One region of the Chryseobacterium turcicum genome, then DNA from elsewhere that is predicted to be linked to it. Evidence: riboswitches for the same ligand, from Rfam matches in the RefSeq annotation. Region 1 holds a riboswitch; the other holds the start of a gene.
What was found. A riboswitch is a leader RNA that binds a small molecule or an ion and turns the genes downstream of it on or off. The one in region 1 is predicted to bind S-adenosylmethionine.
Positions count from the first base shown of each region.

Region 1 (16,669 bases):
ACGTTTTGTTTGATACTACCGAAAATCTTGATGATTAACTCATACAACACGTATTAAATGCTGTACTAATACATTTATTTAAAATAGCTCACCCGCTACTTTCTTAATATTATCACTTTTTCCCATTGAGTAAAAATGCAAAACTGGCACTTGAAAATCTAATAATTCTCTGCATTGATTGATTGCCCATTCAATACCTATTTGTTTTACGGCTTCGTTATTTTTTGCGCTCTCAACAGCATTAATCAAATCTTCAGGTAAATCTATTTTGAAAACCTGTGGTAATAATTTCAGATGTTTTTTCGTCGCAATAGGTTTAATTCCGGGAATAATTGGAACAGTAATCCCCATTTCTCTTGCTTTAGTAACAAACTCAATATATTTTTTATTATCAAAAAACATCTGCGTTACAATGTAATCTGCACCTGCATCTACTTTTTGTTTCAGCCACTTTAGGTCATAATTCATTGAAGGAGCTTCCATATGTTTCTCGGGATAACCGGCAACACCAATGCAAAACTTGTTGTGCTCATCACAAATTTGCTCATCATTATGAAGGTATTTTCCGCGTCCTAAATTATTGATTTGATTGACTAAATCCATTGCACTGGCATGACCACCCAACGTTGGCTCAAAATACTGATGCCCTTTCATTGCATCACCACGAAGAGCCATAATATTGTCGATTCCGAGATACATACAATCTACCAAAAGATACTCTGTTTCTTCTTTTGTAAAACCTCCGCAAAGCAGATGTGGAACCGTATCTACATTGTATTTATGTTGAATAGCTGCACAAATCCCCAAAGTTCCGGGGCGCATTCTGGTAATTCTTCGCTCCATTAAACCATTTCCTTTGTCGATATAAATATATTCTTCTCGGGAAGTCGTTACATCAATAAATGGCGGTTTAAATTCCATTAAAGGATCAATGTTTTTATATAAATCTTCAATCCCGATTCCCTTTTGAGGTGGAACAACTTCGAGGGAAAATAAAGTTTTCCCATTGGCATTTTTTATATGATCTATGATTTTCATTTAATAAATAATAGTAAGTTTTAATTTTTTAAAAGAACTTTTAAATTCCGTCTGCTAAATTTGGAGAAAGCCATTTTTTTGCTTCTCTCAAAGAAATACCCTTTCGTGTGGAGTATTCTTTCACCTGCTCTTCTGTAATTTTTCCTAAACCAAAATATTTGGCATGTGGGCTTCCGAAATAGTATCCAGAAACTGCTGCTGTTGGGAACATCGCTAAGCTTTCAGTCAGATAAACTCCAATATTTTCTTTCACTTTCAACAAATCCCAAATCGCATGTTTTTCCAGATGATCAGGACACGCAGGATAACCAGGAGCAGGACGAATTCCTTTGTATTTTTCGGCAATTAATTCTTCATTACTTAAACTTTCCTGATTGGCGTAACCCCAATATTCGGTACGAACCTTTTTATGTAAAAATTCGGCGTAAGCTTCCGCAAAACGGTCGGCGATTGCTTTTACCATGATAGCATTATAATCGTCATTATCTTTTTCGTACTGATTCGACAATTCATCAGTTCCAAAACCTGTCGTCACACAAAAAGCGCCCATATAATCGGTTTTTCCGGTACTTTGAGGAGCAATAAAATCACTTAATGCCAAATAATCTTTTCCTTTTGATTTTTGAACCTGTTGTCTTAGCGTTAAAAATTTAACTTGCTCCTTATTATTTTCATCATAAATTAAAATATCATCCGTTTCATTGGAGTTAGCTTTAAAAATTCCGAAAATAGCTTTTGCTATTAATAGCTTTTCATCAACAATTTTCTTTAAAATTTTCTGCCCGTCTGCAAATAATTCTTTGGCTTGTTCACCCACAACCTCATCTTCAAGAATGTTTGGATATTTCCCGTGCAAATCCCAGCTTCTGAAAAACGGAGACCAATCAATAAAAGGAATCAATTCTTCCAAGTCCTGATTTTCAAAAACCTGAACTCCTAATTGATTGGGGGTAAATATTTCTTCGTTGTCCCAATCGATTTTAAATTTATCGGCTCTAGCTTGTTCCAGAGAAACATACTCTTTATCAACCTGCCTGTTCAGAAACTTTTCTCTAAAATCTGAGTAATCAGTTTTTAAATCTTCCACATATTCTTTATTACGGTCGCCCAACAAAGAACTCACCACATTTACCGCTCTGGAAGCATCATTCACATGAACGACAGCATTTTTATATTTTAAATCAATTTTAACTGCAGTATGCGCTTTTGAAGTAGTTGCACCACCGATTAATAAAGGAAAATTAAGGTTCTGACGCTCCAATTCTGAGGCGATATATACCATTTCGTCTAAACTTGGGGTAATTAAACCACTTAAACCGATGACATCAACCTGATGTTCAATGGCTGCCTGAATAATTTTTTCTGCAGGAACCATTACGCCCAAATCGACAATTTCATAATTGTTACAGCCCAAAACTACACTCACTATATTTTTACCTATATCGTGAACATCCCCTTTTACGGTTGCCATTAAAATTTTTCCGTTGGCTTTTTGTTTTTCGTCTTTTTCAGCTTCAATAAAAGGTTGCAGATATGCCACTGCTTTTTTCATGACACGGGCAGATTTTACGACCTGCGGAAGGAACATTTTTCCGCTCCCAAAAAGATCTCCTACAACGCCCATTCCAGTCATCAAATTGATTTCAATAACGTGAAGTGGTCTTTCAGCCTGCTGTCGTGCTTCTTCTACATCTTCTTCAATAAAACGGTCGATTCCTTTCACCAAAGAATGCGTAATTCTCTCCTGCAATGAATGAGTACGCCATTCTAATTCTTCAACTTTTTCTTTTTTTACCGACTTATTTCGTTCAGAATAATCTAAAAGACGCTCTGTAGCGTCATCTCTTTTATCAAGAATTACATCTTCAACGAGTTGTAAAAGTTCTTTATTAATTTCATCATAAACCTCAAGCATTGCCGGATTTACAATTCCGATATTCATTCCGGCCTGAATGGCGTGATAAAGAAAAACTGAGTGCATCGCTTCTCGTACTGTATCATTTCCTCGGAAAGAGAACGAAACATTCGAAACACCACCACTTACTGAAGCATAAGGAAGATTTTGGCGAACCCAACGTGTAGCTTCGATGAAATCGATTGCGTTTCTGCGATGTTCTTCCATCCCGGTTGCCACAGGAAATATATTTAAATCGAAAATAATATCTTCAGCAGGAAATTTAACCTCATCAACCAAAATATCATACGATCTTTTGGTGATTTCGAGCCTTCTTTCGTAATTATCAGCTTGCCCTACTTCATCAAAAGCCATCACAATAACGGCAGCTCCGTATCGTTTGATTGTTTTTGCGTGTTTTACAAACTCTTCTTTACCTTCTTTTAAACTGATAGAATTTACTACACATTTTCCCTGAACAACCTGCAGACCCGCTTCCAAAATTTCCCACTTGGAAGAATCTACCATGATTGGAATTTTGGAAATATCCGGTTCAGAACCGATAAGATTCAGGAATTTAATCATGGAAGCCTTTCCATCAATCAAACCGTCGTCAAAATTAACGTCCAGAATCTGAGCGCCACCATCAACCTGATCTCTGGCAATATCTAAAGCTTCAGAGAATTTTTCTTCTTTGATTAACCTTAAAAACTTTTTTGATCCGGCAACATTCGTTCTTTCACCAACGTTGATGAAATTACTTTCGGGAGTTATAATTAAAGGCTCTAAGCCCGATAATCTTAAATATTTCATAGTTTAATTTATCAATGTATCAATGTAACAGTTTACCAATTAGACTCTTTATTTTATTAAGAACAAAACTGATTGTTACATTGATAAATTATTAGATTGCTACATTAACTCTTCTTGGTTCATATTTATCAACCAAATCAGCGATTGCTTTGATATGTTCTGGCGTTGTACCACAACATCCACCGATAATATTGATTAATCCTTTTTCTACATATTCTCTGATTTGCTCTGCCATAAATTCGGGAGATTCATCATATTGCCCGAAAGCATTGGGTAAACCGGCATTAGGATATGCCGAAATATGGAATTCAGAATTATGAGCTAAAGTCTCTAAATAAGGCGTTAATTGGTTTGCACCCAAAGCGCAATTGAAACCTACGCTCAATAAATTAAGATGTGAAACGGAAATCAAAAATGCTTCAGCGGTTTGTCCGCTTAACGTTCTTCCTGATGCATCAGTTATGGTTCCTGAAACCATAATTGGAATTTCAATTCCTCTTTCTTCCTGAATTTCGTCAATGGCAAAAAGTGCTGCTTTTGCGTTTAATGTATCAAAAATAGTTTCTACCAAAAGAATATCTGAACCTCCGTCTAATAAAGCTTCGGATTGTTGTTTGTAAGCAAGCCTTAATTCTTCAAAAGTGATTGCACGAAAACCAGGGTCATTCACATCCGGACTTAAACTTGCCGTTCTGTTTGTTGGACCAATAGAACCCGCTACAAATCTTGGTTTATTCGGATTTTGAGCAGTGAACTCATCACAAACTTTTCTGGCAATTTTTGCAGATTCGTAATTCAGTTCGTAGACCAAATCTTCCATATGGTAATCTGCCATCGCAATTGTAGTTCCCGAAAATGTATTGGTTTCCAAAATATCGGCTCCAGATTCGAGGTATTTTCTATGAACTTCTTGAATAGCATCTGGCTGCGTTAAAGAAAGTAAATCGTTATTTCCTTTTACAGGATGTTCCCAGTCTTTGAAACGTTCGCCGCGATAGTCTTCTTCTTCAAATTTATATCGTTGAAGCATTGTTCCCATAGCTCCGTCGAGAATTAAAATTCTTTCGGATAATGCTTTGTATAATTGTTCTGAATTTTTCATTTTTTTCATTTTAATAGGATTGCATCCTATTCTGATTTAAATCGTCCTTTCAGGACTTTTTATTTATTTCAAACTTTTTATAAGCCTTGTCAAGGCTGGTTTTGCGCTGAATCTTTGCAGCCCGGCTTGAGCAGGAGTCCTTCGACAAGCTCAGGATAAATTCAGGCGGATAAGCTGCCCAAATTAATTTAAGTTTTGGCTAAAGCCTTTCTTTATACATCTTCTAGAATGGGCTAAAGCCCATCCCTACTGAATTAATCTAATGCCTGTTTTAAATCTGCAATGATATCATCCACATTTTCTAAACCTACCGAACAACGAACCAAACCTGCTGTAATCCCGACCTCATTTCTTTCTTCATCAGAAAGTTTGGAATGCGTTGTGGAAGCAGGATGTGTAACGATTGTTCTGGTATCTCCCAAGTTTGCAGAAAGCGAACACATTTTTATTTTATCTAAAAATTTTCGTCCGCCTTCAATACCACCTTTGATTTCGAAAGCCACGATATTTCCGCCCAGTTTCATCTGCTTTTTTGCGACTTCATAGCTTGGATGAGATGGCAAAAAAGGATATTTCGTTAATTCTACATTCGGATGGTTTTCTAAGAATTGAGCAACTTTTAATGCATTTTCACAATGTTTTTCTACTCGGATTGCCAAAGTCTCTAAACTTTTAGACAAAACCCAAGCATTAAAGGGAGACATTGCAGGACCTGTATTTCTTGCGAAAAGATAAATTTCACGGATTAAATCTTCTCTTCCAACTGCTACTCCACCTAAAACACGACCTTGACCGTCAATTAATTTTGTAGCGGAATGCACCACGATGTCGGCTCCATATTTTATCGGTTGTTGTAAATATGGCGTTGCGAAACAGTTATCCACAATGAAAATAAGATTATATTTCTTTGCAATCTGTCCGAAAAATTCTAAATCTAATACTTCAATCGCCGGATTGGTTGGCGTTTCCAAGTACAAGATTTTTGTATTGGGTTGAATGTATTGTTCTACATTTAGGGCATCTTCTGCTTTAAAATACGTTGTTTCAATATTCCATTTTGGGAAATATTTTGTAAACAATGTATGAGTAGAACCGAAAACCGACTGACAACTTACGATATGATCGCCTGAATTTAACAACGCTGCAAATGTTGAATAAATCGCCGCCATTCCTGTAGCGAAGGCATAACCAGCTTCTGCGCCTTCCATTTTTGCAATTTTATCTGTAAATTCTGTAACATTGGGATTTGAAAATCGGCTATACAGATTTTTAGATTTTTCATCAGCAAAACTTGCTCTCATATCTTCGGCATCTTCAAAAACAAAGCTTGAGGTAAGGTATAACGGCGTAGAATGCTCATCAAACTGAGTTCTTTCGGTTTGGGTTCTTATAGCAAGGGTTTCGAAATTTTCCATATTTTTTGAAAATGTAACAATGTATCAGTCTAGCAATGTAATAATGAGATGCTTCGACAAGCTCAGCATGACAATTGTAATAAATATTGGTAAACTGCTACATTATTAAATTGTTATATTAATTATTATTTTGTTTCACTAAGTCTTAAAATATCTCCGAAAACTCCTCTGGCTGTAACTTTTGCTCCGGCACCGGCTCCCATGATGACGATTGGGTTTTCGCCATAACTTTCGGTGTAGATTTCAAAAATAGAATCTGAACCTTTCAGTTGTCCTAAAGCGGAACTTGCAGGGACAGAAATTAGTTTTACATCGAGATTGCCTTTTTCTTTTTGTAAATCTCCGTGCAAGTCTCCTACATATCTTAAAACGTGACCAGGCTCTTGGTTTTTCTTAATCTTATCGTATTCTTCATCCAACTCTTCCAATCTCGAAAGAAATTCTTGTTTTGATACGGAAAGTAAAGCTTCAGGAACTAGATTTTGGATGTTGATATCATTAAATTCATTAATTAAATCTAATTCTCTCGCCAAGATTAATAATTTTCTTGCTACATCATTTCCTGATAAATCTTCCCTTGGGTCTGGTTCTGTAAAACCTTTTTCTAAAGCTTCGTTAACGATGGTTGAAAACTTATCATCTCTCAAAGAGAAGTTATTAAAAACATAACTTAATGTTCCTGAAAAAACACCTTTTATTCTCGTAATATTTTCACCGGAAAGGTGTAAAAGTTTTATGGTATCTATTAATGGCAAACCTGCGCCAACATTGGTTTCATAAAGATAACGCTTGTTATTTTTGTTCAACGTATATCTTAGTTTACGATATTCTTCAATGGGAAGTGTATTGAAAATTTTATTGGAAGAAACCAAATCAAAACCGTTTTCTGCCAATGCATGATAGTTTTTCACAAAATCTTTACTCGCTGTATTATCAACAACAATAAGATTTTCGAGCTGATTTTCTTTAGAGAAATTAATTAACTCTCCTACTTCAGAAGTTTTTTCAGAAGCAAAAACCTCATCGCTCCATTGATTATCAAAACCTTTTTTGTTAAAAGCTATTTTTCTTGAATTGGCTACCGCAACAACTTTAAGATGTATATTTTTTCTGCGCTTAATTTCTTCCGAAGAATGTAAAACCTGCTCTATTAAAGTCTTTCCTACATTTCCGTGACCAATAATTGCCAAGTGAACTGTTTTTGGTTTTTTGAAAATTTCAGACTCAATGATATTTTTAGTTTTCTCATCCTGAGAAGAAGTCACAACAATATTAATACGTTTTTCACTTGAGTTTTGGTTTAATAACAACGGAAAAACGTTATTTCTTGCCAATTCTGAAAGTATTTTATTTAAATCTTCTGCCACAAAACCGATGACAGAAACATTATTGATGCTGTAAATCTGAGTAACTTTTCCTGATTTTCTTTCTGTTGCAAATTCTTCAATCAGACAGTTTACTGCTTTTTCAGAATCATCTTCATGTACAAGAATTGACAATCCGTTTTCTACTGCCTGCTGAGAAATTATTCCTACACTGATACGGGCAAATGTAAGGGCTTTGAAAACTCTTCCATCGATTCCTATTTCACCCAAAAAATCTTGTCCTTCAAATTTGACAATTGACCTGTTTTTTAAAAACTTTATTTCGTTTGCATTACTTTTCATCTGTAACCTTTTTTATTTCTTCGTAAGACGGAATTACCTTAAACTCCTTTTATCTTACAAAATATTATTTATGATATTATTTAATTGACTGTATTCCATTAAGAAGGCATCATGCCCGTGAACTGATTTGATCTCGTGATAGAAAACATCATCTTTATTCTCCCTTAGCTTTTCAAAGCATTGTCTGATTTCAGAGGCAGGAAAAAACAAATCTGTATCTACAGAGATCATGTGCATTCGTGCCTGAATTTTCTCCAATCTATTTTCGTTTGCATTAATATTCATCAGTAAATGATTCATCAGTTTGTAAGATTTTAAACTAAATCTTTCGGCAAGAGATTCTCCATGATAATTCAGCCAATCTTCAGATTCTAGCTGTTGCTTTTCCGCATTGTATTTATTTTGAAATCTATTGTTTAAAGATTGAGGTGTTCTGTAGCACAACATAGCATGAATTCTGGCTTTTTGTAGCGGCTTATCATTTCCATTCAATAAAAATTTTTGAACGAGACATTGAGCATGTAACCAATCATGAGTTTTAGAATCACAAGCAATTGGAATAAAAATTTCGGCTAAATCTGGCTTTTTCGAAAGCATTTCCCAGCCGATTCCACCACCCAAAGAGCCTCCAATCAGAGCGTATATGTTTTTAATGTTTAAAATTTCAAGACCTTTCAGAAATACATTTGCAATATCTGAAGGTGTAAAATCTGAATATTCGTCAATAAAAAAATCATCATAACCGTTTCCGGGAATATTGAAACAGAGTATCGTATATTTATTTGTATCAATCACCTGATTTTCATCAATCAGTTGTTTCCACCATCCTTTTTCTCCGGTAACATTTGAGTTTCCAGTTAAGGCATGATTTACCAAGATAATGGGTGCAGAAAACAACTCTTTCCCAAAAAGCTGATAGCTTAACGGGATATGGTATTCTCTCTGAGAATCGGTTTTGTACAAAAAGTTAATATGTTGCAGTTCTGTTTTCAAATTATATATTATTAAAAATAAATTTGAAAATGCCATGAGAATGGCTGAAAAGAACTTCAGTAAGTTATCTGTCCAAAATAAATTATTTGGTAGAACGTAGCACCTTCTCTGCTTGCACAAAGGGTTGCTAAGGTTTCATAGGGTCTATATCCCTCAACCTTTCTTGATAACATTTTCAATATGTAAATGAACGAATGGTGCAAAGGTAAAACTTTTTCTTTTAAAAATTAAAAAAAATTAACAAATAAGATAAAACTTAATCCTAGTAAGGTTTTGAGAAGATTGTTAAGAATTATTCAGATTTAAAAAATTGGAAATAGTGAGCAAAAAAAATTAACTTAGCCATGAAAATGGCTGAAAATGAACATCGAAAAGCAAAGATTACAAGATAAAGATTGGAAAAACTGGGGCCCATATGTAAGCAACAGACAATGGGGAAATGTACGTGAAGACTACAGCCCCAATGGAGATGCTTGGCATTTTGCCAACCATGATATTGCAGAAAGCCACACCTATCGTTGGGGAGAAGAAGGCATCGCGGGAATCTCGGACCCAAAACAATTATTCTGTTTTGCGCTTTCATTTTGGAATAAAAAAGATAAAAGAATAAAAGAACGCTTTTTCGGATTGAGTAATCCTCAGGGAAATCACGGCGAAGACATTAAAGAAATTTTCTACTATCTTGATAATACACCTACTCACAGCTATATGAAGATGGTGTATAAATATCCTATCAACGAATTTCCTTATGACGATATCGTCGCAGAAAACGGTCGACGCACAAAAAACCAACCCGAGTATGAACTTTTCGATACCGGAATTTTTGATAAAGATGAATACTTTGACATTTTCATAGAATACTGTAAATCTGATGCCCATGATATTTTAATACGTGTTACCGTTTGTAACAGAAGCAATCAAGCTGCACCGATTGTTATTTTACCAACAGCATGGTTTAGAAACAATTGGAAATGGGGTTATAATGAGTACAAAGGCCAAGTAGCAGGTGGAAAAGAAGGCTGTATCGATGTTCTTCACGACAGTATTCCCATCAAAAAGTTTTATTCGAAAAATAAGAATGCAGAACAGGTTTTCTGTGAGAATGAGACGAACAATCCTAAACTTCATGGCGCTCCGTTTGTAGAAAACGCTTATTACAAAGATGGAATCAACGACTATGTTATTCATCAACAAAATACCGTAAATCCAGAAAAAAAAGGAACAAAAGCCGCGTTTATTATTGATGAAATTATCGAAGCCGGGCAGTCTGAAGTTTTTGAATTTAGATTGTCTCCTTACGATATGGATGATGCTTTTTATCAGTTTGATGACATCTTTAATGCAAGAATAAATGAAGCCAATGAATTTTACGACGAAATTCAACAAGATATATTTAATGACGATGAAAAGAATGTACAGCGACAGGCTTTTGCAGGTCTTCTTTGGAACAAACAATTCTATCATTACAATGTCGGAAAATGGCTGAAAGGTGACCCAAATTATGAAGCTCCGAGAGATTTTAATCATTATGTAAGAAATACGGAGTGGGAACATCTTCACAATAAAGATATCATCTCAATGCCCGATAAATGGGAATACCCTTGGTACGCGACCTGGGATTTGGCGTTTCACTGTGTTCCGTTTGCTATAATTGATGCCGATTTTGCTAAAAACCAATTGCTTTTGTTGACCAAAGAATGGTATATGCATCCCAATGGGCAAATGCCGGCTTATGAATGGAACTTAAGCGATGTCAATCCGCCTGTGCATGCTTGGTCATGCTTCAGAGTTTTTAAAATTGATGAAAAAACAAACGGAAAACCCGACCTTTTATTCCTTGAAAAAGTTTTTCAAAAGCTATTATTAAATTTCACTTGGTGGGTAAATCGAAAAGATAAAAACGGTAAAAATATTTTTGGCGGCGGGTTTTTAGGTTTAGATAATATCGGTGCTTTTGACCGAAATATGGAACTGAAAGATGGTGAACATCTTGAGCAAGCCGACGGAACAAGTTGGATGGCGATGTATGCACTCAACATGATGCGAATTTCTATGGAACTCGCTCAATATTATCAGGTTTATGAAGATATGGCCATTAAGTTTTTTGAGCACTACCTTTATATTGCTGAAGCCATGGAAAATATGGGAGAAGGCAAAGAGGGTCTCTGGAATGAGGAAGACGGCTTCTTTTACGACGTTTTACAGTTGGCAAACGGAGAAAGCGTTTCTCTAAGATTGAGAAGTATTGTAGGTTTAATTCCTTTATTTGCCGTTGAAATTATCGACCATCATTTGCTTAATAAAATGCCTAATTTCCGTGAAAGAATGGAATGGGTTTTAAAAAATAAGCCTGAACTGACGTCTTTAGTATCTCATTGGGATGAAGAAGGAAGTGGCAGAAAACATTTGATGAGTATTCTCCGCAAACAGAGACTTACAAAGGTTTTGACGAGAATGTTGGATGAAAAAGAATTTCTAAGTTCTTATGGAATTCGTGCGATGTCTAAAGTGTATGAAGAAAATCCTTTTGTTTTTACGGTTCACGGCAACAAAAATGTAGTTTATTATACGCCTGCAGAGAGCGACAGCAGAATGTTTGGAGGAAACAGTAATTGGCGCGGACCGATTTGGTTTCCTATCAATTTTCTGATTGTAGAAAGTTTACAGCGTTTCCATTTTTATTATGGAAATAGTCTAAAAGTGGAACTCCCTACAGGAAGTGGCGAAAAGAAAAATCTAGATGAAGTTGCCCAAAATATCAGCGGAAGACTCTGCTCTATTTTCCTGAAAGATGAAAGTGGACAACGGGCTTTTAACGGCGGGAATTATAAATTTAATTATGACCCACACTTCAAAGATTATATTACGTTTTTTGAATATTTCCACGGTGACAATGGTCGCGGTGTAGGGGCATCACACCAAACTGGATGGACGGCAACAGTGGCAAAACTAATGAAGCCAAGATTAGCCTAATCTATTGACCATACACGATTTAAATCCAGAGAAGATTCCCTCTGGGTTCTTTAATACAAAACAATAAATAATTACTATTTTAATGCTTTTTATTAAAATTCATCAATTTTAACAGAAAAAAACCAGCAAAACACTACTATTTAAGTATATTTACACCAATTACTAATAATCAACATATTTATTATGAAAAGAAAACTACAATCTGTTTTTTTGATGGCTTCACTTGCAATGTCCTTTAATCAAGTAAAAGCACAAGAATATCAAATAATACCTATACAAAGTGGATTTAATGCAGATGTGATTGCAAATGGTGTTGGAACGGCCTTAAGCTCTACCAACAACGACGTAGATGGTGTAAGTTATGCGTTTCTATCACGCGATTTTCAATTAACATCAACAAGTACAGCGCTAACGTACGGTTTACCCATCAATAGAATCATCAATACTGCTGTAGCTTCTACCAATGGATTAAGTTATCAACTGGCTCCCTACAACGGAAACAATTCTCTTCGCCTTACCAGCACCACAACTTCCGGAACACTTACTTTTGCAAATCCTACGCCCGCAATTAATTTATATATGCTTGCAACCGGAGGAAGTGGAGCAACAACTGTAGACGCTGTCGTTAATTTTTCAGATACTACAACCCAAACATTTACCGGAATAAGTATCTCTGATTGGTATGGTGGAAGTAATTACGCAATACAAGGAATAGGACGTATTAACCTCAACAACAATAATCTAGAATCAGGAAGTGGAACTAATCCCAGGTTATACCAACTTCCTTTAGCAATCAGCACAGCAAACCAATCAAAAAATATTACTAGTGTAACGATAACAAAAACGGGTACAGGAGGATTGCCAAATATTTTTGCTTTTTCGGCAGATGTATACAATTCTTGTCAATCGCCTACAAATATCACTTCTACAACCACCCCTACCAGCGCCACATTGAGTTGGGTACCTCCATCAAGTACTCCTTCGTCAGGATATGAATATTACTACTCTACTTCTTCAACGGCACCTACCGCTACGACAACACCTACAGGTTCTGTGGCAACAGGAGTAACCTCTGCTCTTTTAAACAGCTTAACAACGGGGCAAACATATTATTTCTGGGTAAGATCAAACTGTGGCTCTATAAAAGGATTCTGGAAAATGAAAGAATTTATTCCCGGACAAGTTTCTGCCACGTTTACTTCTAACGATATCAACACCGCATTTGCAAGTAACGAACCCACAGTATCGTCTACATCAAGTTGCTCAGGAACATTATCTTTAACGATTCCTAGTGGTTATAAAATTGCGTCCACAAAAGTTAATTATACAATGACTGCTCTGGCAGGTGCTTATATGTCTGAGCAAAAAAGCTTATTGATATGCACTACAAACAATACTACAGAATCTACAATATCATCTGCTTCAGGGTCTTCGGGAGGAACTTTCACCTACGAAAGAACAGGTCTAAATTTAGCCAATGATCTTGTAGGAACAGTAGATTTCCAATTGCACGCATGGAGAACTTGGGGTGATGAAAATTTAGGATGTAATGCCTCTTATAATAAAGTTAATAATGGTACTTGGACTGTAACAGTTACTTTAGCACCTCTTAATCTATCAACAAGTGAAATAAAGGCAGAAAAGAAGAATCTAATCTCACCAAATCCTTTCAGCCAAGCTATAAACATTAAAAACTATGAAAAGGTAAAACAGATTGTTATAACAGACGTTTCTGGAAGAAATATAAAATCTATAAACAATCCATCATCTTCAATTCATTTAGGTGATTTAAGATCTGGACTTTATATTTTAAATATGACAATGACAGATGGGACAGTTGAAAATGTAAAAGTCATTAAAAAATAATATTTAACATTCATTAAAAAAGGCTGTACATTTTATAATGTACAGCCTTTTGTTATTAAAATAGTATTTAAACTTTCTCTCCGTTTACAAAAACTTCGTAAGCAATTTCTACATTGGGCTCTAAGGTTTTTGATACAGAACAGTATTTTTCGAAAGATAATTCTGATGCTTTCAATGCTTTTTTAGGGTCGATATTTCCTTCCAACAAAAACTTTACAGTAATTGATTTGAATGGTTTTGCATCATCCACAACAATTCTTTCCCCTTCTACTTCAGCTTTGAAATCTGTAATTTCCTGTCTCTGTTTTTTCAGAATAGAAACTACATCAATTCCACTGCATCCTGCGACTGCCATCAAAACGCTTTCCATTGGTGACACCCCTTTTGCGCCTGGTTGAGATGTATTATCTAATAAAATTGAATTTCCCTGAGCATTGGTACATTCAAATAAAAAATCGTCGTTGAGTCTATTAAGTGTTATTTTCATTGTTGCTTATTTCTTATTACAAAGTTATAAAAAGCTTCTATTCTAGCTAATAAAATTATATTTACTTATCAAATTATAAACTATTGAGCTTCTTTAAAGTGACCTTATTTTTTCTAATGAAAACTTGATAATCACCATTTTTCCTCCTTTCCCAGTTATAAATTATTATGTTTTCAGGATTAATACCGTTTCTAAAAGAAAGTTCTTTATTTTCCCAATTGTTAAAAAACACAGGCTCTCTTAATATAAAATTATTGTTATTTTCTATTTCATTATAGATATCAAAATCTACACAAATAACCCCTTTATCTATTTTATTATTATCGAGTTCAACCTTAATCGTTTTAAAAATATTATTATTAAAATCATTTGCATAAATCCACGAATTTTTAACGCCTAAATTGCTTATCATTAAAACTAAACTGGAAATAGAAAATACAAGAGCTATCCCATTTTTTTTGACTTTAGTTTGCCCTAAGAAATACAGAAGAAAGCATATGGCTGATGTCGTTAAAAACAATCGTACAGCGCCTAAATTGCGATTCTCAAACCCGAATAAAGTCGGCATATAAGTTGAAAAAACAAAAATTCCAAAACTAAAGATAAAACCACAAAATGTTACCATTGCAACTTTTTTTAGTTTTTTTGAATTGAGATGGAAATCAAAGGATTTTAATAAATTAAAAACACCATAAGAGATGAGTAAAGCTATAGCCCACTCAAAAACATTTATCTTCCCAATATTGATAAAACTTCTATAAATTGCAACAAAGTAATCTCTAAAAATCATTTTTCCTGACCAGATTATAATTTTGAAGTTTCTTTGCATATCAAAAATACTAGAGACCGAATCTCTTTGATATGAATTTGTAAAAAAGTAAACCTGTGCAAATTTTCGATAAAAAAAGAGTAATCCTAAAGTCAATAAAGCATATATTATTTTCTTTTTATTTTCTTTAATCAATAAAATATTGATTAAAATTCCCATAAAAAATATCTCATACGATAATATGGAAAGTATAAATAATAGTGAGCTGAGAACTAAATTTTTCTTAACTACGATAAAATAAATACTCAATACATAAAAAATTGTAGCCACATTAGAATTCAACATGATGGGTGAAAACTGTATCGACGTTCCAATAATTGAGACTGCATAAAACAGAATGATTAAACAAGCAACCTCTTTGGATAAAATTTTGCTTAAGACAAAATAAATAGTGAATATAGACAAAGGAAAAAAAAGCAGCCCTAAGAAATATATCTGATTATTATTTTTTGAAAAAAAAGCAATGGTACCCGTTATAAAACCAGATACAGGCCTTGCAGACATTGTAGAAGAATCGATATACGAAATAATGTATTCAAAATAATTCTGGTGTATGTCTTTGGATGAATATAAAATACTTAAATCGTCTGCCAATATAACATTTGAGCTATAGATTGCGTACAATGTATAAAATACATAAAAAAAGAGCATAAAAAACAAGAGTATAAAACTCTTTTCATAATTAACTTTATTCATTCTTCAATTTTTGTGTTTAAACTATATTGGCTACAAAATCCCTCGTGCTTTTATCTCAAGATATTTATTAATTACATCAACATTTAGATTTTCGGGAAGAGTGTAAACTGAATAAATACCGTATTTTCTTAATTCTTGAATAATGAGCTTTTTTTCAAACTCAAATTTTTCGGCGATAATTTCATCATAAATCCCCTGCGTAGTTTCCGGATTGGAATGGATGAGTTTTTGAATTTCAGTATTTTTAAAGAAAACTACCACCAGCAAATGGTTTTTGGCAATTCCTCGAAGATATTTCATCTGTCTGTTTAGTCCATCCAAAGTTTCAAAATTGGTAAAAAGCAAAACCAAGCTTCTCTGATTAATCGAATATTTTACATCTTGATACAACCTGTTGAAATCACTTTCAAAGAAATCAGTTTTAATATTGTACAAAGATTCTGAAATTTTTCTTAGTTGCCCAGATTTATTTTCGGCAGGAATTTTATTTTCGGCTTTCTTTGAAAAAGTCATCATTCCGGCACGGTCTCCTTTTTTCAGAATAATATGAGAAAGCGCCATCGTGGCATTGATAGAATAATCGAGAAGACTTAAACCGTTGAAAGGCATTTTCATCGTTCTTCCCTTATCAATTAGCATAAAAATACGCTGTGATTTTTCGTCCTGAAACTGATTCACCATCAAACGATTGGTCTTTGAGGTTGCTTTCCAATTGATTGTTCTTACATCATCACCGGGAACATATTCTTTAATCTGCTCAAATTCCATCGTGTGCCCAAGTTTCCTGATTTTTTTGATTCCGCCTAATAAAAATTCGTTCTGAAGCGCCATCAACTCATATTTTCTTAAATGAATAAATGACGGATATGAAGCTAAAGAAATATCTTTTTGAAATA
Region 1 is NZ_JAJNAY010000002.1:819,381-836,049, forward strand. Features, by position in the region: gene metF (methylenetetrahydrofolate reductase [NAD(P)H]) at 79-1,038, opposite strand; gene metH (methionine synthase) at 1,079-3,745, opposite strand; gene LO744_RS18490 (homocysteine S-methyltransferase family protein) at 3,837-4,847, opposite strand; gene LO744_RS18495 (O-succinylhomoserine sulfhydrylase) at 5,102-6,262, opposite strand; gene LO744_RS20500 (ACT domain-containing protein) at 6,388-7,929, opposite strand; gene LO744_RS20505 (alpha/beta fold hydrolase) at 7,984-8,922, opposite strand; SAM riboswitch class I at 8,984-9,095, opposite strand; gene LO744_RS18510 (MGH1-like glycoside hydrolase domain-containing protein) at 9,283-11,895, shown strand; gene LO744_RS18515 (T9SS type A sorting domain-containing protein) at 12,079-13,761, shown strand; gene LO744_RS18520 (OsmC family protein) at 13,829-14,248, opposite strand; gene LO744_RS18525 (hypothetical protein) at 14,322-15,236, opposite strand; gene LO744_RS18530 (DUF58 domain-containing protein) at 15,804-16,669, opposite strand, start outside.

Region 2 (16,669 bases), 110 kb from region 1:
AATAATAAAAAAATACCTGACTCTCAGAAATCAATTTGCTGAGGAAAATTTAGCGACAGAATGTTATCAGGCGGATATCAATTTCCATTTAGCCATCGCCGAAGCTTGCGGAAACAATCTTTTAAAAGAAATCTATAAAATAGCAACCAAACACATTATGAGCTCTTTCGAAACAAGACATCATAATAACACCGAGTCATTTAAAATTTCTCAAAACATACATATTCTTCTTTATCAGTCTATTGAGAATAAAGATGCACAAGAAGCTTCTCTTATCGCTCAAAAAATTGTTGACCAGATTTATTAAAAAAATTTAACAAAATTCATCAGATGATATGATGAATAAAATAATATTATGGAAAATTTAAACCCTAAAACAATTGACACCACAAAAATTGTTTACCCAATCCTATTCATGATCAGCTTTTCTCATTTTTTGAATGATTTGATTCAATCGACTATTCCTTCACTCTATCCTATTTTGAAAGGAGAATTCAGTTTATCATTTGCACAAATTGGGATTATTACATTGGTATTTCAGCTTACCGCATCCATTTTGCAACCGTTTGTAGGAATTTATACTGATAAGAAACCTAACCCAAGGTCTTTAGCCATCGGAATGGGATTGTCAATGGCAGGATTGCTTTTGTTAGCAGCAGCCCATCAATATTATGTTATTCTAATTTCAGTGGCTTTAATTGGAATGGGTTCTTCTATTTTCCATCCTGAAGCATCAAGAGTAGCACAATTGGCTTCCGGCGGACAAAAAGGGTTAGCACAATCTATCTTTCAGGTTGGTGGAAATTCGGGAAGTGCAATCGGGCCGTTGTTGGTTGCTTTAATCGTTCTTCCATTAGGTCAAGGTTATGTAGGTTTATTTGCAATTGCCGCTTTCATCGGAATCATCGTATTATGGAGAATCGGGAATTGGTATGCTGAAAGATTATCGTTAAAAAAATCGGCTAAACACCCAAGCGACATTATTGAGATACAGCTTTCTCGTAAAAAAGTATTATTTTCTGTAAGTATTTTATTGGCTTTAGTATTTTCAAAATACATTTATCTTGCTTCAATGACCAATTATTTCACATTCTTTTTGATTGATAAATTCCATGTTTCGGTACAGGATTCTCAAATTTATTTATTCATATTTTTAGCAGCAGTTGCCGTAGGTACCATTTTAGGTGGAAAATTGGGTGATAAATACGGTAGAAAAAAAATCATTTGGATTTCTATTTTGGGAGCAGCACCATTCACGCTTTGCCTTCCCTATCTTCCATTATTCTGGACCATTATTTTTGCGGTATTAATAGGATTAATTATTGCCTCTGCATTTTCTGCGATATTAGTTTATGCTACAGACCTTATGCCCAATAAAATCGGTTTGGTTGCCGGATTATTCTTCGGATTTATGTTTGGAATGGGCGGAATAGGTTCTGCCATATTAGGAGCAGTTGCAGATGATACAAGTATAGAATATGTATTTAAAATCTGTGCTTTCTTACCTTTAATGGGAGTTATCACTGCATTTTTACCAAATATAAAAGGGAATAAAAAATAGTCCTCAACAAAAATGATGAGGACTATATAAAATTTAGGTAAATTAGAATTTTAGGTTTGAAAATAATTTATTGAAATGGTTTTCAATCTAAAATTCTAATTTTTTATTGATTTTAAATTCCAAAATTGATAAAAAAGCTGAACCTAGATTTTGCTTCAATGTCTCCTCCAGCCAAATTGGTATAAGTAGGCAGCATCAACTCTGTTCCCAAGCTAAACTTTTTGTAAGAAGCTTCAAAACCCAATTTTCCATACAAAGCACTGCCCGCTGTTTTCGGAATATTCTCTTTGTATTGTCGGTTTCTGTCATACATTTCCCCCTGAAAACCAGCTTTTGCGAAAATAATCGTTTTAGCGCTTTCCTCAATCTTGTAAAATCCTGTAGCCGAATAATTCCATTGATTGCCGAACTGATAATGTTTTTTGTTTTCAGTTTTAATCGTATAGTCGGTATTGAGAAGTACAGCCAGTTTATTTTTCTGAAATCTGTAATTCAAAACCGCCTGATAATCCCAACTTCCTGTTCCCAACTGAAAGCTAGGATTAACTCCCGAAATTCCTTTTTCATTAAATTTTCCTAGGGGAATTTTTACTCCTATTCCACCGTTCATCTGATGGCTTTTATTTTTTGAATTCAACAGTTGATACATTCCCATCAGATTAAAATCACCAATTCCGTTGATATTAATGTCGCCCTGTAACGTTTCCTTTTCGTGAAAATGGAAAGGTAAGCTTCCATAAACACTTAGTTTTTCCGTTAAAGGAATTTTCGCCCAAAGCTGAATGGTATTAAAATACTGGTCTTGAGTCAGGTCGTTTACAAACAAATTTTCTTTCGCTTTATAATGTTGCGCAAAATATTTAATCCCTATAAACTGAGGATTTAATAAAGACTCAAAACCGGAAGAACCATTTCCTGCAGCACATCCACACGCATCGCAATCATCAAAAATCATTTCATTAATATCATTTTGAATATATAAGCTGTCATTGATTGTCTTCGCTTGAAAATTATAAAACAAAATCAGACTTATCATAAAAATTATTTTCTTCATTTTAATAAAAATTATTCTGCAAATTTTGGATTAGTAATAAAATTTTTGTCGGATAAAGTCTTTAGAAAAGTCAAAATAAATTGTTTTTCCTGAGTATTCATCGCAATTCCAATATGATTATTCTGTTTCAATTGAGAATCAAGATTTGGATTATCTTCTACATTATCAGAATAAAAATTAAGTACTGCTTCCAATGTATAAAATCTTCCGTCGTGCATGTAAGGTGCTGTATATTCTACATTTCTTAAACTAGGAACTCTAAATTTCATCCAATCGTTTTGATTAAGCGTCACACGATGTCGCCCTGCATCTTTGAACTGAGTATTGTAATACATCCCTGTATTTCTAAAACTTTCGTCAGTAAACAGTTCGCCACTATGGCAGGAAGCACATTTCTGTTGAAACAAAGCCATTCCCTGAGATTCTTCTGTTGAGAAATTTGCATTTCCTTGTTTAAAACGGTCATATTTTGAATCTGCCGAAATTAAAGTTGCCATAAACTGCGACAATGCTTTCAAAACTCTTTCTCCGGTCATATTTTCATCTCCGTAAGCCTGTTTAAAAAGCGTCTTATACATCTCATTTTTACTAAGTTTTGAAATCGCTTCAGGCATCGAGCTATCCATTTCATTTACATCCGTCATGGGAATAATAGGTTGCTCATTCAGATTATGAATCACACCATCCCACATATACCGTTTCAGGAACGCCATATTCTGAATTGCAGGTGCATTTCTGATTCCGATTCTATCATCAATTCCGTGACTTACTGTATGACCGTGATGGGTAAATGCATTTTCCTGAATATGGCAAAATCCGCATGAGATTGTATTATTCCGCGATAATCGACCTTCATAAAATAATTTCCGCCCCAATTCCACTCCGTTTTTCGTAATCGGATTTTCATTTTTATCAAAAGTCAATTCTGGGAAATAAGAAGGAAACTGAAGATTGAGAGCTTCATCTTTTTCTAAAGGTGAAATTACCTCATCCGAACACGAAATAAAATTTAGACAAAAAATAACGAACAATCCAATTTTTAAAATCTGCTTAATCATTGTGAACATGGTCTACTTTAAACATTTTGGCTAAATTATTCGTCACATTCACCAAATGCTGATTAGAACCCATCGCCATATCATTAGTTGTAGAAAGACTTAGAGGAGTCACACCACTTAAATATTGATTCAAATCAGCCAAAATATGAATCGAAGGTTTTATGCTTGCAGAAACTCTCGCCGTTGTCGGAAAATCTAACATCACCTCACGATATAAATCCGGAGTATTGTTTGCGATGACATTTCCCATATTCCCGGTATGATTCATAAATTCTGTATTCGCAGAACTGGTTCCATATTTCCCTTCCAGTTTTACGAAAATATATCCTGCAGCCCAAGACCAAGTCATACTTTCCTGCTTAGCTTTTTCCCAGAATTCTGCCTGTCCGTTTTGTCCGAGTAAATATGCATTTTGGCTGATTCCTAATCCGAATTTTATTTTTTTATAATTGTTTTTCGGAACTCCATCTAAATCTACATACACAATTCCTGCGGCTGCATTTGCCTGATTAATGATGAAAGCACCTTTGTCCGGATTATTTTCATTGTATTTGAATTCTTTTCCGTTTTCATCGATTAAAGTGATGTTACTTATAATATATTTTAAAGTTGAAAACTGATGTTTTTGTCCGCTTGATGAAGTTTGAGTTGTTTGATTGAGAACAATATCTCCAAGATTATTAAACCCGTTTTCGAATTTGAGCTGAAGTTTTCCGGAAGTTTCATTGCTTGTATCTTCGTCATCATTGTTTCGACAAGATGTAAAAGTTAGAAAAGTAAAGGCAATAAGGAATAATGATAAAAATTTATAAATTTTCATTGTTGATTTTTTAAGTTTAAATTTTAGAATAGAAATTTTGCTGAATGGGAATCATTCAGTGACATTTAACCACAAAAGCTTTTATTAAAACACATTAGAATTTTAAAGTAAACTAATACTGTATAAAAAGAACACATAAGTTTTAAGAAAATCAAAGATTTTCTGTTATTGTAAACTTAAGCTATACTCTTAAGAATAAATGAAAAAGTCTTTTGTCGTTAAAATAAATATGAAAACTTAAAAAACCGGCGGTCTGAAAATAAATTTTAAAAACAGAAAAGAATAATCTGTTTTATAAAGAAAATTGGAATGAGAAAAGATTGACTTTTCTGTCGTTGAACAAGCAATTATTTCGGGAAGAACATAGATATCAAGCAGTTTTTGTCCCGAATTTTTTGTTTTGTGTAAAGGTGAAGAATCTGTATCCGCTGTTTTCGATAATTCTTTAGCTAAATAACATTTACCATTACAGTTGAGCGTCAAATTTTTCTTATTAACGCACAATTCTTCACTGATGTATTGATAATTTACAGCATATTCCACCAACGGAATCAGAGGCCTGAAAACCGTAAAAAAGGTGAGAAATATGCTGCAAATTAAATTCAAAAGATTATTTTTTGCTTAAAGCTTCATCATATCTTCTGCTGATTTCTTTCCAGTTGGTTACATTCCAGATTGCAGTTAAATAATCAGCTCTTTTGTTTTGATATTTTAAATAATAAGCATGCTCCCAAACATCAATTCCAAAAATTGGAGTTCCTTTTTCTTCTACAACATCCATCAAAGGATTATCTTGATTAGGCGTTGAAGAAACAAATAATTTTCCGTTTTTATCAACAGAAAGCCATGCCCAACCCGAACCGAAACGGTCTGCACCTGCTTTAGCCATTTTTTCTTTAAAAGCTTCCATACTTCCGAAAGTATCATTGATTGCTTTTGCCAATTTTGCAGACGGTTGTGTATTTTTCTGTGGTGTAAGAACTGTCCAGAATAACTCATGATTGTAATGTCCACCCGCATTGTTTCTTACTGCCATTGGTAAAGTTCCGGCTTTTGAAAGAATCTCAAATAAAGTTTGCTTCTCCTGTGGAGTTCCGGCAATCGCTTTATTTAAATTGGCAACATACGCTGCTGCATGTTTAGAATAATGAATTTCCATGGTTTGCGCATCAATATTACCTTCCAGTGCATTGTAAGCGTATGGCAAAGGAGTCTGCTTAAACTGTGCAAACGCAAATTGCGCCGCAAAAACTGCACTTAATGCAGCGATTTTAAAAATCTTCATAACTTTTTGTTTATATGGTTGAACATTTATTTCATTTTAGTTGAAAGCGGGGTGCTGGACAATGGAAGTTTTGTAGTTTGTTATTCGCTTCCAGGATTCGGCATCAAACATCCTGCCTTATTTCAATAATTTTTTGATATCTTCGATTAAAATTTCTCTGTCTGGATGAAATTTCCCGTTCAATTTAGGGATTTTTCCTTCGGCGTCTTCATAATTCAATCCTGAATAATAGAGAATAGGCATATTTTCTTTATTGTATCGGCATCTTATATTTCCTTCTTTATCAACTAATGCAATCATACCGCTGTGATTGAGGTTTTCACTTTCATCTTCTTTGTCTCCCACATAAATATCAAACTCGTCAGCAAGATTTCCGATGTAAGCTCGGTCACCTGTCAGAAAATGCCAGTTTGGAGATTTTGCGCCAATCTTATGAGCATGTTGTTTTAATAATTCTGGGGTATCGTTTTCAGGGTCGATACTTATTGAGATGATTCCAAAATCAGGGTTGTTGATTTCGTCTTCAATAAATCTCATATTGGTATTCATCACCGGACAAATCGTGGGACACTTGCTAAAGAAAAACTCCACTAAATATACTTTTCCAAGCATATCTTTATTGGTGATTTTCTTATTGTTTTGGTCCGTTAATTCAAAATCCGGAACTTTCATTACCGTATAAAGACTGCTTTTAAAATAGCTCATCCCAATACCAATTCCCAAAAACAACAAAGCGATTACCGCAATCGGAATAATGATTTTCTTTTTAGGGCTGCTTCCTGCCTTTTTATTTCTGGACATACTTCTCAGGATTTTTCTTAAATTCATCCTTGCAGTAGCTACTGCAAAAACCGTACGTTTTTCCTTTATAGACTGCCGTATCTTTCATATCATCTTCTGTTTTCATCTCACAAATAGGGTCGACAGCGTTCGCAAACTTCACTTTTTGAGTAGTTGTTTTTGCAGGAGTATTTTTCTTTTTATGCTTTACTTTCGGTGTTTCTTGTGCACAAGCCAATAATGAAACAGACAAAAAAGCCGTTAATAAAATCTTTGATTTCATTTTATTTAAATTGAAATTAATATTGCTGAATAAACTGAATTGAGGCTTTAAACTAAATTTTGATATAAATTTAAACCATTAAAATATTTAAATGGTGAAGATTATTTAGGAAAATCAAATAGATTTTTAAGCATTTTAAATGCAATATCACTGGTTTGAGTATTCTATAAACCTTCAGAAAAAATCTAACTAAGCATTTAGTTTAAAAGAAAATTAAACTAAAGGAGGATGGAATATTCGGGAGAAATACTCTGAAGAATATAAATGAATTCCGTTTAAAATTGGCTTTTCTGATTGTAAACCAGTGCTATTAAGAGTCGGAAATGAAAGAATCTCATGAGATAAAAAAACATCTAAACCTGCAATCTTAATATTTTGAGCATTATTAGATTGTTTTTCTGTTTTTGCCAATTCTTTTTTTACAAAACATTTTCCCTTACAGTCAGATTCTATAATCTTTCTGTTTTCACAAAGATTTTTCACGATGAAATCATAGTTGATTACATAATTTAACATTGGCAAAACTGGGCGAATTGCAATGGTAAAGACGATGAAAAAGGATAAGAAAAACTTCAAGTATCAAACTTTATTACAAATATAGCACAGAAAATCGAGTTGGATGTTAATTTATGATGAATGTCAGTTTTAGAATGGAAATTTTTAGCTCCGAAGATTTCACGGATTTGCGCAGATGTTTGTGTTGATATTTTTATGCTTTGTCTGCAAAATTTATGTGAAAATAAGTTTTGGCTAAAGCCGAATACACTCTAAATTGAAAGGCGGGCTAAAGCCCACCCCTATTGAATTTTGTAGCTGTATAATGCTTGCAGTCTGTTTGTAAACTTCAAGCACCTAGCTTCCATCATCCAGCCTAATTAAACTTCATCCTCTGAATTCTTACTGCATTTAAAATAGCCAATAATGCTACACCGACATCGGCAAAAACAGCTTCCCACATTGTTGCCAAACCTCCTGCTCCTAAAACCAAGACAATCGCTTTTACGGCAAATGCTAAAATAATATTCTGCCAAACTATTTTCTTAGTTTGTTTTCCTATGTTGATTGCCATTGGAATTTTACTCGGTTGGTCATCCTGGATTACTACATCGGCAGTTTCAATTGTGGCATCACTTCCCAAACCGCCCATTGCAATTCCCACATCGCTCAAAGCAACAACCGGCGCGTCGTTTACTCCGTCGCCTACAAAAGCAACCGTTTGATTTTTTGCTTTCAATTCTTTTACTTTATTCACTTTATCTTCGGGAAGCAAGTCTCCGAAAGCATTTTGAATTCCTAATTCATTCGCAACAAATTGTACCACCGAAGTTTTATCGCCACTTAGCATCGTAGTTTTCACATTTAATCCTCGTAATTTATCTATCGTTAAGTTCGCATCTTCTTTAATAGAATCTGCAATGGTAAGATATCCTACAAATTTTTTGTCGTACGCTACGGCAATCAAAGTATAAACAATGTTTTCAGTTTGTAAGTCGTAACTGATGTTGAATTTATCCATCAACTTAAAGTTTCCAACCAGCAATTCTTTTTCATTAATCGTTGCTTTTAAACCGTGTCCGGCAATCTCTTCTACGTTTTCTAATTGAATAGAATGGTCTATTTCACCCACAAACTGATGAATCGCAGTAGCAACAGGATGTGTACTCTGACTTTCGAGCACATTGACCTGTTTTAAAATTTCTTCTTTATTAAATTCATTCCCAAAATTTACTTCCTGAACTTTAAAAACACCTTCCGTCATCGTTCCAGTTTTATCCATCACTACATTTTGAATATTGGCAAGAACATCTAAAAAGTTGCTTCCTTTAAACAGAATTCCATTTCTGCTTCCAGCTCCAATTCCTCCAAAATATCCCAATGGAATAGAAATTACCAAAGCACATGGACATGAGATTACCAGAAAGACCAAAGCTTTGTACAGCCAAGCTTTAAACTGATAATCGTCAACGAAAAAGTAAGGCAACAAGGTAATTCCTATCGCAAGAAACACTACAATCGGTGTATAAATTTTAGCAAATTTTCTGATGAACAACTCAGTCGGAGCCTTTTGTGAGGTGGCATTCTGAACCATCTCCAGAATTTTGCTGAGTTTACTATCCTGATAAGCAGTGGTCACTTTTACCTGACTTACGGTATTTAAATTAATCATTCCTGCCAAAACCGTTTCACCTTTAGACTTAGTATCAGGTTTACTTTCACCAGTGAGCGCAGAAGTATTAAAAGAAGCTTTTTCTGAAAGCAACTCTCCATCTAAACCCAATTTTTCCCCAGATTTCAACTGAATGATATCGTTGATATTTACTTTTTCAGCCTTTACTACTTTGGGAATTCCATTTTCTAAAATAGTTACCTCATCAGGACGCTGATCGAGAAGAGATTTAATATTAGATTTAGCTTTGGTTACTGCCATTCCCTGAAAAACTTCGCCTACAGAATAAAATAACATTACGGCAACCCCTTCAGGATATTCTCCTATAGCAAAAGCTCCAATCGTAGCAATTCCCATCAGGAAAAACTCAGAAAAAACATCCCCATTTGTAATGCTTTCAAAGGCTTCTTTTAAAACAGGAATTCCCACAGGAATGTACGCTATCAAATACCAAACGAGGCGAATCCAGCCATTAAACCATGTATTTTCAACGAAATTATCAAACGTAATTCCTATCAAAAGCAACACAAATGATATGATTGCGGGTAAAAAAAGCTGAAGCGTTGATTTATCTTGAACTTCGTGAGAATGATCATGGTCGTGACCTTCGTGGCTATGTTCTTTTTTAGGTTTTGTACTGCAACATTCTTCCATAATAAATGATTTTAAACAAATGTAGTGCCTATGTAAATGCAATGCTATTGCAAACTTTGGAGACAGTTTTCGCAAATACCTTTGGCAAAAAGCCGTATTTCATCAATCCTGAAATTGGTTTTCATGCTTTCGGGAAAAGAAATATCTTCTTTGCAGGTCGTTTGCTTACAGATTTTACAATAGAAATGGAGATGCCAATCTTTATGTGTTTTTTCGTCACAATCGTCATGGCAAAGTTTATATTTTGTCGTTGTATTTTCCTGAATGCTGTGAACGATACCTTTTTCTTCAAAAGTTTTTAAAGTTCTGTAAATTGTTGTGCGATCCGCATTTTCAAAATAATTTTCGATTTCAGATAAAGACAAAGCGGTCTCTTGGGTACTTAAAAAATCATACACCAAAATCCTCATACTTGTAGGTTTGGTATTTTTGTCGATGAGTTTATTTTCGATTTCCTGCTTCATAATAATTGAGCTTTCATTGGTGAGAGTCTTTCAAAGTTAGCCTTTTAGAATATATTTTAACCTGTTGTGCATTTAAATTTTGTATTTCATAAATAAGTGTTAACCCCTTTGTTTAAATTAAAAATACAGAAAATTATGTGAAAAATATTTGTTGGGCATTGTGATCATTTTTTAATCGCAATGATAAACAAAGAAAAATACCAAAAAGCTTTATCATTTTAAGATAAACAAAGGCACTTCGTTTTAGCAAGGAAATACAAGCAATTAATTTTCAATATTTTAAATTTAAAAAAAGAGCCTTTGCATTTCTACAAAGACTCTTAAAAATAAAATCAAAACTATAAATTTGGATTGTTCTCAATTTCTTTCTGCGGAATTGAAAACAAATAATATCTGCTGTTGGGTGTAAAAGCCGACTGATCAGGAAAAGCAAATATAGAATGACCTCTTCCATTCACCGTTTTCACCGTACCACTTGGAGTGGTAACCTGTACCTGAATCGGTTGTCCGCTTGTGTTTACATAGGCTTTTCTTTCTACCTTTCCTTGGGTTCTGATAATATCTGCCAAAGAAAACCCTTCTCCAAAGAGTTCTTTTCTTCTTTCAATCAAAACTTCTTTAATGACATCATTTTGTGCTAGAGAACCAGTATAAACATTCGCATTTCTGATTGTTTTTAATTGATTTAAAACTGCGATGGCATTCGTAACATTTCCGTTTCTTGCTTCAGCTTCAGCTTCAATTAAATACATTTCAGCAGCTCTCATGAAAACGATATCGGCAATTAAATTAGCTTTAAATTTAAATTTAGCATATCTCAGAAGCCCTTCTCTTCCAGGCAAGCCATCCCAAGAAAATAAAGAATATCGAATATCATTGGTATCAAACAAATCTTTAAAATAAGGATCAGCCATAAAACTGTAATAATAACTTCCCGAAGATGAAACATCTAAAAAGTGAAATGCATAGCTTTCACCAGACTGCTCCTGAGTTTGTGCATGCCCCCAAATCCATTCGCCGTTGGTAATATCATTGAAGCCTTCTTTATATTTCTCGGCATTCATCAGAGGAAATCCTGTCTTGGCAATTTGTGCAGAAGCAATCGCTTTTGTCCATTCTCCTGTATTCAGATAAACTCTTGCCAAAAGTCCGTTAACTACAGAACGGTCTATTTTATCTTTATTGTTTCTTGTGTAATTTTGAAGTAATTGGTTGGCATCGGTTAAATCACTTTTAATTAAGGTATAGATTTCTTCAAGACTTGCTTTTTTCTTTCCTACAGAATTGGTGGTGGCTGGCTCTGTATAAATTGGAGCCGTTAATGCATTTTTATCTTTTATATAACTGAACTGATAAAAACTCGCAAGATTCCAATAACAAAAAGCACGTAATGCTTTTGCCTGACCTTTCACCTGATTTTTCTTTTCCTGAGTACCTTCTGCGGCATCAATTCTGGCAATTACATTATTCATGTTATTGATAACAGAATATAGAGAAGTCCAGATATAAAGCGATCTTCCGCCGGTATTATTCACCAAATCGGTGAATGCATAGGCAGATGGAAAACCATATTTATTGGTTAAAACCGCAACATCACTTCCCATTGCATCACTGGTTCTTAAAACCGTTGAATACCCTATATTAGCATAGGTTGTTCCATCGTCATTAAATTTTGCCCAAGTTCCGTTGATTACTGTTTCTGCACTTTCAGCAGTTTTGAAAATTTCAGCTTCGTCTGCCTGATTGGTAGGAGCTGTTTCTAAATCGTTCTCACAACTTGCCAGAGAAATCGAAGCAATTAAAGCAAAAGATATGTATATTAATTTTTTCATATGTAGATTTTATTTTTTTTAAAGGTCATATGGAATCGTCTCATCTTCATGTATGTTTCTGTTTCCAAATCATAGCGATTTCATTTTTTAAATTTTAAATATGTTAAAGCGTAGCCTGCAAACCAAACGTTACTGTTCTCATTGCCGGATATCTGTAGTAAGTTGTTCCGTCTAACGTCTGCTCTGGATCCATTCCTTTATGCTTGTAGAATGTGAAAAGATTTTCTGCCTGAACATAGATTCTTAATCTTTTCAATCCAATTCTTTCAAAATAATCAGACGGAAGCGTGTATCCTAAGCTTACATTTTTAATTCTTGCATACGTTCCTGAATATAAAAATCTTGACGAAGAGGAAGTCCAGTTATTGGTTGTTGTACTTAAAGCAGGAACATCTGTACTGGTATTTTCAGGAGTCCATCGGTTTAACATTTCAGAGCTCCAAGCTCTTCCTGCCGCGCTACCGTTATGCATTAACATCGTATAATCGTTATCGAGAATCTTTCCGCCCAAACTGAAAGTTAATAATCCTGAAAAATCAAAATCTTTGTATCTGATACTTGTTGTAAGACCGCCCATTACTTTAGGCAAAGAAGAACCCTGTAAAGTTTTTGTAGCTTTTGCATACTCAGAAGTCATTCCTTCTATTGTATTTCCGTTTGCATCTGTTATAATTGTTTTCCAAAGTGGATTTCCGTTGCTAGGGTCAACTCCCATCCATTCAGGAATAAAGAAATCATAAATAGAACCACCCACCTGTAGAAGTTTTGTTCCGCTCACAATAGAACCTTTCGGAAGTTTCGTGATTTCATTTTTTAAAGTACTCAGATTCACATCAACATTCCATTCGAAATCATCTGTTTTAACAGGAGTTGTCAATAGAGAAAATTCAAAACCTTTGTTTTTTAATTCGCCTATATTTGCTTGATATCCAATAAATCCAACGGACGGCGCCAAAGGCATATCAAACAAAAGATCTTTACTTTGACGTTGGAAATATTCTACATTTCCTTTAATTCTGTTTTTCAGAATGGCAAATTCTAATCCTACATTTAAATTCAGATTGGTTTCCCATTTCAAATTGCGCGTTGGCAATCTATTTGCAACCGTCCCTGGCTCACCTAAATTGTTTAAAAAAACATACAAACTCTGGTAAGCATAATATGTGCTCAATTTATCATTTCCTTGACCACCATAACTTGCACGAAGCGTTAACTGATTGAAAATGTTTAAATCTTTAATAAAACTTTCGTTCGATGCCTTCCATGATCCACCCACTGACCAGAAAGTTCCCCATCTGTTTTCGGGTGAAAATCTTGAAGAAGCATCTGCTCTTACCGATCCGGAAACGAAGTATTTATTTTTAAAATCATACTCTGCTTTTCCTAAATAACTTAAAAGTCCTAATTTGTCGCTATTTCCGCTAAATCCACTCAACAAAGCTGCTGCATCTGGCTCATAATAATACGGAAGTGAAAACTGACTTCTGCTTCCTGATATCGTTTGAAACTCGTAATGATAAAATTCCTGCCCCGCTAAAATATTAAAGTGATGCTGATTAAATTTTTTATCATAAGTCAGAATATTACTGGTCGTATAAGACAACGTTCTGGAATTTGTTTTTGTTACCGAACCACCAATTTCACTTCCCTGCCCGATTAAAGGATTTGAATAAAAATGACCGTTGTAATTAACCAAATCAACAGAAAAACTAGATTTAAACTTCAATTCCGGCAAGAAAGTAAAGTCTAAAAATCCTTTTCCGGAAAAATTATCTTCCCTATTTTCATTTTTATCTAAAGGTAACGTCGCTGCTGCATTTTGATTCTGCAAAGCACTTGTAGGGCGGTATTTTCCGAAATCATAAATATAATTTCCATTAGCATCTAATCGGTGACTTCCATCTGCATTTCGTTCATAATAAGGATAAAAAGAAGGGATTACTCTTGCCGCATTAATGATATTATCTGTTCTGGAATCTGATGAAGGTGGCGCTTCCTGAAGACTGTTGGTATAACTTAAATTAGCCCCAACATTTAACCATTTTTTGACTTCAGAATTTATTTTAAGTCTTGTACTGTATTTTGTAAAACCCGATCCAATAGCAATTCCTTTATCATCAAGATATCCTAGTGAGAAGTAATAATTGCTTTTTTCGTTTCCTCCGCTAAAATCTAAATCTACCTGACTTCTTGCAGCAACTCTCTGAAGAATATCTCTCCAGTCGTCGTTCCATAAAGCAGTAGCTCCAGAAACTAGTTTTCCATCTGTTCCAACTGGTTTTGCATAATTTGATCCATATGGATTAATCCCTAAACCATTACTCCCTGAAACCAAAGCATCACTCGCCATTTGTGCCGCTTGCTGCGAAGTGACCTGACTCGATTTGTAACCATTTCTCAAAGCTTCCCAGTACAACTGAAAATACTGGTCTGTATTTACCTGCTCGTAATCCTTAACCGCTCTGGTAGAAAAACCCTGACTGATATTGAAATTTACTTTAGCCTCACCCTTTTTTCCGGATTTTGTTGTAATAATAATTACTCCATTGGCTCCTCTTGAACCATAAAGTGAGCTCGCTGTAGCATCTTTCAAAACACTAATCGATTCAATATCATTGGGGCTTATCGAATTGATGTTTCCATCAAAAGGAATTCCGTCTACCACAAACAAAGGATTACTAGAAGCACTTATCGAGCCTATCCCACGAATACGGATAGAAGCTGTAGAACCCGGCTGTCCCGAAGCACTTACCGCCTGAAGCCCCGGAACCTGCCCTTCCAAAGCTTTGGTAATATTGGTAACCGGTCTGTTATTTATCTTCTCACTAGAAATAGTTGCTATAGAACCTGTATAGCTTGTTTTTTTTGCTTTTCCGTAAGCCACCACTACGACTTCGTCTATATCCTGTTCGCGCAGTGTATCTTTTTTTGTTTTCTGCCCATTAATGTTGACTATTCCTAAGAAGAATACAGCAACAGATGGAATCCAAGCTTTAGAGTTAATTAAATTTTTGTTAATCATAATTCATTTCATTTATCAATTTTAAAAAAATAACCCTTTATAGAAAAGACAACAAAGAGCATCGATAAACACGATGAACCAATTGCTTATTTTTCCTTTAAAGGCTGAATGTAACACCTTGCCAAAAGCAGGTTGTTAAGATTTCACAGGGTCAGTTCCCTCCATCTTTCTTTATAAGCCGATCGAAATACGTTTGCAAATCTAAAAACAATTAGTCCACAAAACAAGTAGACTTTAAGTTTTCAATTTAAAATTTAATAAAATTTAACGTAATTAAATCTTAAAAACCACTAAAATAGATAGTTGAAAAAATTATGAAATCACCAAACATGAGAAATATCATTAAAAATAATGTAATCCTTAAAAAGGAATTAAAATAGAAAATATTCAGACTTATTAAAAAAGTTTTTAAATTTATAGTATGAAAGTTTTAATTGTAAATGGCCCTAATCTTAATCTATTAGGCACAAGAGAACCCGAAATTTACGGAAGTGTTTCAATGGAAGATTATTTAGAAAAACTAAAATCTGAATTTACTTCTCACGAATTGAATTATTACCAATCAAATATTGAAGGTGAGCTGATTAACAGACTTCAGGTAGATGATTTTGATGCAGTCGTTATTAATCCGGGAGCTTTTACTCATTACTCTTATGCAATTGCAGACTGTTTAAAGAATATTCAAAAGCCAAAAATTGAAGTTCACATCAGCAATATTTACAAAAGAGAAGAATTCCGTCAGAAATCTGTGACTGCGGCAAATACGGATGCCGTTTTGTCTGGTTTTGGAATGGAAGGATATCGATTAGCGATATTGAGTTTGAAGTAATTTGCTTTTGTTTGCCACAAATGATACTCTTACTATTAAATTAAATTCGATTGCTTTTTAAAACTTTGTCAAGGTTTTCAAATCAATGTTTTGGAAAACCGTGTCAAGGTTTAGAACCTTGACACGGTTGATTGCCAAAACTTCAACAATAATTACAAAACATCAGATTGAAAAAAAACATCTTCAAGTATATTTTTATTGTAGTGCTTATTCTTGGAATTATCACACCCTACATTGACTACTTTGTTGTAGTGCAAATGTTCTTCTTACTAATTCCTTTCATAGGTATATTAGCATATTCTTTAATACTTTTTATTTTTAATTCTATTAAATATAAAAAGAGAGTGTTTAAACTTACATCAACAAAAATCATTATTTTGCTACCTCTTTTTTTGTTTACTCAAATAATTTCTATGTTTATCGTTGATAAGGTTCAGAGATTCAGGTCAGAACAAATCATCTTTACTCTCAAAAACAATAGTAAAATTCACCCTAAGGAAATGCCAACAACTTATGGAATAAAATATAATAAATTTACATATTCGAACAATTTTAATATTGAATATAAAAGAGGTTTTTTTGTTAGAGAAATTTATAATAGTGAAAGTAAAACTTGGAAAAGTTATGGTTGGCGAGATTAATTTCACCCAATAAAAAAGCCTCATCAAATTGATGAGGCTTTCTTCACTATTTCTAAATGGTCTGTTCCTGCAATTGAGGACCAGAAGCAATCAGCTTTTTACCTTCGTCAGTATTGCAATACTGCTCAAAGTTTTTGATATATTTTGCAGCAAGATCTTTTGCTTTTTCTTCCCATTCTGCAACATCACTGTATGTATCTCTAGGATCTAAAATTCCTT
Region 2 is NZ_JAJNAY010000002.1:928,375-945,043, forward strand. Features, by position in the region: gene LO744_RS19040 (FadR/GntR family transcriptional regulator) at 1-307, shown strand, start outside; gene LO744_RS19045 (MFS transporter) at 356-1,561, shown strand; gene LO744_RS19050 (transporter) at 1,674-2,615, opposite strand; gene LO744_RS19055 (cytochrome-c peroxidase) at 2,627-3,682, opposite strand; gene LO744_RS19060 (MbnP family protein) at 3,666-4,493, opposite strand; gene LO744_RS19065 (hypothetical protein) at 4,731-5,099, opposite strand; gene LO744_RS19070 (superoxide dismutase) at 5,104-5,778, opposite strand; gene LO744_RS19075 (SCO family protein) at 5,896-6,579, opposite strand; gene LO744_RS19080 (YHS domain-containing protein) at 6,566-6,841, opposite strand; gene LO744_RS19085 (hypothetical protein) at 7,055-7,417, opposite strand; gene LO744_RS19090 (heavy metal translocating P-type ATPase) at 7,713-9,662, opposite strand; gene LO744_RS19095 (Fur family transcriptional regulator) at 9,707-10,126, opposite strand; gene LO744_RS19100 (RagB/SusD family nutrient uptake outer membrane protein) at 10,465-11,958, opposite strand; gene LO744_RS19105 (SusC/RagA family TonB-linked outer membrane protein) at 12,062-14,980, opposite strand; SAM riboswitch class I at 15,064-15,160, opposite strand; gene LO744_RS19110 (type II 3-dehydroquinate dehydratase) at 15,402-15,809, shown strand; gene LO744_RS19115 (hypothetical protein) at 15,977-16,450, shown strand; gene pckA (phosphoenolpyruvate carboxykinase (ATP)) at 16,503-16,669, opposite strand, start outside.
Region 2: linked by a shared signal. The riboswitch ahead of LO744_RS19105 (SusC/RagA family TonB-linked outer membrane protein) and the one ahead of LO744_RS20505 (alpha/beta fold hydrolase) in region 1 are both predicted to bind S-adenosylmethionine.